Linked DNA regions of Prochlorococcus marinus str. GP2. The protein of the gene in region 1 interacts with the protein of each later gene in a pairwise test. Links are inferred from orthologs where the notes say so. Each region holds a gene or a part of one and is shown in the gene's direction. Other genes may lie near its edges.

Region 1 (3,137 bases):
CTGAATAATCAAAAGCCCCTCTTTGAAAAATTAATTCTACTATTTGATTATTAAATGTTATGAAAAATCCGGTTAAAAAAATAGTTGTCAAGAAACAGTACTCTACCCCAGATATCAATTGTTTTTGGAGGCCTCTATTATCTTGTTCACTTCTAAATTTTGAGAATTTTGGAAGTAATGGCAAAATCAAAGAGTTAGATAATATGCCTAATGGGGCTTGTATCAGAAAGTTTCCGTATGCTAGTCCCGATGCTGCTCCTTGAAAACTTGAAGCGAAAAACATATCGATAAAAACATTAATTTGACTGAGACCTGATGAGATAGATGCTGGAATAATTAGTTTAAAAATCCTCTTTTCTTCATCATTAAATAATTGGAAGTTTGACTCTAGTATCAAAAGACCGATTTTATTTATTTCCGCAATTTGAATAACAAACTGAATTAAAGTTCCTGTCAAAGTTGCAAAAGCAAGTAATCCCGTATAAGTAAAGAAATGAGAATATTCATTTTCTTGGTTGAAAATCCAACTTAATAAAATAAAAAAAATAGTGGTTAGACTAGTTATTGCTGGACTTATACTTGATAAAAAGAATTTTTTTTGGGAATTTAAGGCGCCAAAGCTTAAACCTATGAAGCCAGATAATGGAATACAAGGCGTAAGTATTTTTAATTGATAAGTTGCAATAGATTTAGCTTCATAACTTAAATTGGGGGCTAGTAATTCAATTAATAATCTGGAATTAAAATAAATCAATATAGCTAAACCAAATAATAATATTGAAAGTTTTATACTTACTTGAGTTAAAACAATCCCTCCATTTTTTTTGTTAAGAGGAGTTAGAACTGCAACGACTGCGTTATGTAGGGGACCATTAATCCCTCCAACGATTATTAGCAAAAAACCAGGAATTATATAGGCATAATTAAATGCGTCGTATGTTACCCCAACTCCAAAAGCAGCGGCTATAGATATTTGTCTTATGCATCCAGCTAATTTACTAAGACTAGTACCAAACGAAATAGAAAAAACATTATTTTTTAAAAACGAATGCATTTGGATTTGTCTAAATTTTTCAAGAAGTTTAAGTTTCAATTATATTTGATTTTTAACTAACGACATATTTATGAATGATCGGATAATTGAATTTGATCCATTAATCGAAGGGGTTTTAATTAAGAGGTATAAAAGGTTTCTTGCAGATATAAAATTAGAGAGTGGAGATATAGTAACTGCTCATTGTGCTAATACAGGCCCAATGAAGGGACTTTTGAGTGAGGGAGCTAAAGTAAGAATAAGTTATTCCCCTTCTCCAAAAAGAAAATTACCTTTTACTTGGGAACAGATATGTGTTTCCAATTCTAAAAATGATGAGGTTTGGGTGGGAATTAATACTTTATTCGCAAATAAATTAATCAAAAAGGTTATTGAGAAAAATTTTCTAAAAGAATTCATTGGAGAAATAGAGACAATTAAATCTGAAGTTCCCTATGGAAAAGATAAAAAAAGCAGAATTGACTTTTTTTTAACTCCAAAATCTTCAAATCCTGATAAACGTAACATTTACATCGAGGTTAAAAATACGACTTGGATTAAAGAAAATATAGCTCTTTTCCCAGATACAGTAACGAAAAGAGGGCAAAAACACCTTATGGAATTAAAGGAATTAATACCTGAAAGTAAAAGTGTTTTAATACTATGTATGACGAGAAAAGACGCTTGTTTCTTTGCCCCTGGAGATGAAGCAGATCCCTTATATGGCAATCTTTTTAGAGAATCTTTAAGTGTAGGAATGATAACAATCCCATGTTCTTTTGAATTTCATAAAGACCACGTATCATGGAATGGAATTAAACCTTTGAAATAAATAAAAAACTTGATATTTTGAAATCCAAAAAAAATAATTTTTCAATTTAACAAATAATTTTTTAGGGTGCAACTATAAAAATGGTATAAACAACTACTAGACACGGATAAGTTTTTTGAATAAATTTAAATTTGAAAGGAAACAGCACAAACTGTTTTTTTGCAGATCTAATTTTTTTTTATGACCACTGCTTTGCAAACGCCTCAAAGGCGCTCTAGGTCCAAACTTCAAGATGCAAGTCTTGTTAATGGACCTATGCTCCTTTTGAGGAGTATTCGAGGATTTAGTTCAAACCGCTCTATGTTGTGGCTTGCAACTGTTCCCCTAGCTTTGTTTGGTTTAGGTATTTTTAATCTTTCAGCTCACGCAGCTGATTTACCTGAGTTGAATGCAGCTTTTCTTGCTAACAATTTATGGCTTTTGATCGCTACTATTCTAGTGATCTTTATGAACGCCGGTTTCGCTATGGTTGAGGCAGGTATGTGCCGTTCTAAGAACGCTGTTAACATCCTTGCTAAAAACCTCTTTGTATTCGCTCTAGCTGTAACTTCTTATTGGTTTATCGGCTATTCATTAATGTACGGAGGAAGTGTTGCTGACGGATGGCTTTATTTTGGAGGCCTATTTTTTGATCCAACAGTTACTGCAGATATGGTAACTGATGCTGGGTTAGTTCCAACTGTTGATTTCTTGTTCCAGTCTGCATTTGCAGGAACTGCGGCAACTATCGTTTCCGGTCTTGTTGCTGAAAGAGTTAAATTTGGAGAATTTGTTGTTTTTGCTATTGTATTAACTGCATTTATATATCCAATTGCTGGTAGCTGGAAATGGAATGGTGGTTGGCTTGATTCTTTAGGTTTTGTTGATTTTGCTGGTTCTTCAATTGTTCACTCAGTTGGAGCATGGGCAGGTCTTGTAGGAGCTATGCTTCTTGGACCAAGAATTGGCAAATACTCTGATGGAAAACCACAGGCTATGCCAGGTCACAACATGGCCATAGCTACTTTGGGTGCATTAGTTCTATGGATAGGTTGGTATGGATTTAACCCCGGTTCTCAACTTGCTATGGACCAATGGGTTCCATATGTTGCTGTAACAACTACTTTGGCAGCAGCAGCTGGAGCTATTGGAGCAACTATTGTTTCAACATTAACTTCTGGTAAGCCTGACCTTACAATGATTATTAACGGAATCCTTGCTGGTTTAGTTAGTATCACTGCTGGTTGTGGCGATATGACACTTGCTGGAGCCTGGTTTGCAGGACTAGTTGGT
Region 2 (3,266 bases), on another replicon or contig:
AAACTGCAATATTCAGAGATAGTTCAAGCTTATTTAGATACGATCGTGGACCTAAATATCAATGGTGGAGTAGGAAAAGATTTAAATGCTAGAGGTCTTATTGATATAAAAAAAGGAAGAGCGAATTTATACACTACACCATTTAAACTTGATAAAAGTGTAGATAACTATATTGTATTTGCACCGAGAAGTGGTGTCGTTCCATACATTAATTTTTCTCTAGTTAGTAAAGTTCCAGATTCTATAATTCCTATAAGTGAAAATAATAAGGATTCAAATATCTCAAACGATCTAGATGCAGATACTACTTCGAGTGGTTTTGGGGCATTTGGAATTGGTAATACAAGGCTTATCAAAATTGAAGCTTCTTATGAAGGATTTTTAGATCAATTATCATTTGAAGATGAAAATAAAAGAATTCAATTAAGGAGCACTCCAAGTTATAGTAGGTCGCAAATAATTGGTTTAATTGGGGGTAATTCTGCAAATTTAATTAATAGAGCATTTATTTCACAACTTAATAATGCGGATGCTTTTAGTGAAAGATTTCAGTTGTCTTTATATCCAGCTTTAATAGAAAATAATACTTCTTTAAATAACATTTTTTCTAACGAAAATTTAGATATTGAAAATAATGGACAATCTACTTCTAATCAGGAATTTTCTTCTCAGGCTTGGGTAGCTGAACTAGGGCTTGATGTTACTGATTCAATAAATTTTGCATTTCAAACTGTTCCAGGTAGAGACGACCTTCCACCTACAGGGATATTGACTTTTCAAGCCAGTCCAAACTTAGAATTACTAGGTTCTTATGATTCTAATGGGGATTGGAAAAGTCAAATTCAGTTATTTTTTAGATATTAAGCCCAAAAAAATATTAGTTTAAAGAATCTTAAATTTGAATTATTATTTAATTAAATAATTATGATTATGTCCGATATCTTTGAAGTCCCTCAACCAGGTAATGATCTTTTAAAAAAAGCTGATCAAGTTCGTTTGGCATCAATAAAAATAAGTCAGACTGACAATCAAAATAGAATTAAAGCCTTAAATTTTATGGCAGATTATCTCGAAAAAAATACTAAAGAGATATTAGAGGCTAATAGTGAGGATTATCAAAGAGCAGAAAAAAAAGGTATTTCAAAGGCTTTATTGTCTAGATTAAAGTTATCAAAAGAAAAATTAAATGCAGGAATTGATGGGGTAAGGAAAGTTGGAGAATTGGCGGATCCAGTAAATCAAATTCAAATCAAAAGAGAGCTTTCCAAAGGACTAATCCTAGAAAGAAAAACTGTACCTATTGGAGTTATAGGAGTTATTTTTGAATCTAGACCTGATGCTGTTATGCAGATTAGTTCTCTTGCGATAAGATCAGGTAATGGAGTAATACTTAAGGGGGGTAGTGAAGCTAATTTAACAAACACTGCAATAGTCAATGCCTTACAAATGGGGTTATATGAATCAGGCCTTGATAAAAATGCAATATGCTTACTCACAAGCAGAAAAGATAGTATGTCGATGTTAAATCTTGAGAAATATATTAATTTAATAATTCCTAGAGGAAGTAATGAATTAGTAAAATTTATTCAGGAGAATACAAGAATTCCTGTGCTGGGCCATGCTGATGGAATTTGTCATTTGTTTATAGATAATGAGGCTAATCTCGAAATGGCTTTATCAGTAGCTCTAGACAGTAAAATTCAATATCCTGCAGCATGTAATGCAATTGAAACTTTATTAGTTCATAAAGATATTGCACCAGCTTTTTTAGAAAAGGCCATCCCTTTATTTAATTCTAATAAGGTTAAATTAATTGGAGATAAGAGATCAGTTGAATTAGGCTTAAAGTATGAGGCTAGTCTAGAAGATTGGAAAACTGAATATTTGGATTTAATTTTATCTATAAAAATTGTTGATGATCTTGAGGAGGCAATCACACATATTCAAGAATATAGTTCAAAACATACAGATGGAATAATCACTGAAAATTCAAATACTGCTAATAAATTTATGAATGTAGTTGATAGTGCGGGTGTTTTTCATAATTGCTCTACAAGATTCGCAGATGGGTTTAGATATGGATTCGGAGCTGAAGTTGGTATATCTACTCAAACTCTTCCACCAAGGGGGCCTGTAGGTCTAGAAGGTTTGGTAACTTATAAATATTTCCTAAAAGGGGATGGGAGTATCGTTGATGATTTTTCATCAGGAAAGGCTATCTATACACATAAAGATCTTTAAAAGTTTTAAAGATGGAAACTTTTTTAAAAATTGAGAATATTAAACTTTGGGCTAGGGTTGGGGTCCTTGATAAAGAAAGGAAATTAGGACAATTATTTAGTTTGGATATATTTTTGTGGACTGATTTTGAAAAATGTACAGTAAGTGATGATATAAAAAAAACGGTTGACTATTCAAAATTAGTTCAAATTTTAAAAGAGCAATCAAAGAAAACATATTGTTTTACGATCGAAAAATATTCAAACTCAATTTTAGAAATCATTGATCAAGAATTTAAGCTTTCTAAAATTAAAATTATTTTGACAAAATGCAATCCTCCAATCACAGGTTTCGATGGGAAGGTGTCAATAGTAAGAATTCTTGAAAATAATTAAAGTATTGGAAAAAAGAAATCCTATTATATTGATTCATGGTCTTTGGAATACTTCAAGTATTTTTTCTTCTATTACATCAAAACTTGATGAAATTGGGATTGAATATTTTTCCCCAACTCTTAAGCATTCATGTGGAATGACTTCAATTATTGATTTGACTAATAAATTAAACGAATTAATTTTAGAGAAATATGGTTTAGAAAAAGAAATAGATATTTTGGGATTTTCTATGGGAGGAATAATTGGTAGGCACTGGCTTCAAAAATTTAATGGGTGTAAAAGAACAAGAAGATTAATATCTATTGGTTCTCCACACAAAGGAACTTTGATGGCTCAATTAATACCCAAATACCCTTTTAGAGGAATATCAGAAATGAAAATAAATAGTAAGTTTTTAAGGGAGCTCGCAAATAATGATTTTTTACTTGATGATATTGAGTGTATAAATTTCTTTACTTATTGGGATATGATGGTTTTTCCTGGCTGGTGGACAAATTTAAAATTTGGGAAAAAAATATCAGTAAAAGTTTATAAACATCGAAATCTAGTAAGAAACAAATCTGTGGTTGACAAAATAATCGGTGAAATTATTATGTAGCTCCAGATAGCCCCAAATGTCTTATTAAGGAATCTGTTTGTGGCTCTCTTCCC

The links.
Region 2: the proteins of sfsA (region 1) and EU91_RS07950 interact in binary tests that used the Escherichia coli proteins (3 or more experiments, as listed by UniProt). The link is inferred for Prochlorococcus marinus str. GP2 from one-to-one orthologs.

The regions. Positions count from the first base shown.
Region 1 is NZ_JNAH01000003.1:236,084-239,220, forward strand. What follows is about bases 195-2,994. They hold sfsA (DNA/RNA nuclease SfsA), read left to right. Parts: upstream 195-1,124; coding sequence 1,125-1,865; downstream 1,866-2,994. Other genes in these bases: murJ (murein biosynthesis integral membrane protein MurJ), read right to left, coding at 195-1,054; EU91_RS06360 (ammonium transporter), read left to right, coding at 2,046-2,994. Outside these bases: more of murJ, read right to left, coding at 1-194; more of EU91_RS06360, read left to right, coding at 2,995-3,137. UniProt on the Escherichia coli protein: Binds to DNA non-specifically. Could be a regulatory factor involved in maltose metabolism.
Region 2 is NZ_JNAH01000002.1:56,809-60,074, forward strand. What follows is about bases 157-3,085. They hold EU91_RS07950 (glutamate-5-semialdehyde dehydrogenase), read left to right. Parts: upstream 157-930; coding sequence 931-2,241; downstream 2,242-3,085. Other genes in these bases: EU91_RS07955 (translocation/assembly module TamB domain-containing protein), read left to right, coding at 157-864; folB (dihydroneopterin aldolase), read left to right, coding at 2,253-2,615; EU91_RS07940 (esterase/lipase family protein), read left to right, coding at 2,620-3,085. Also shown: more of EU91_RS07955, read left to right, coding at 1-156; more of EU91_RS07940, read left to right, coding at 3,086-3,213; EU91_RS07935 (M3 family metallopeptidase), read right to left, coding at 3,206-3,266. UniProt on the Escherichia coli protein: Catalyzes the NADPH-dependent reduction of L-glutamate 5-phosphate into L-glutamate 5-semialdehyde and phosphate. The product spontaneously undergoes cyclization to form 1-pyrroline-5-carboxylate.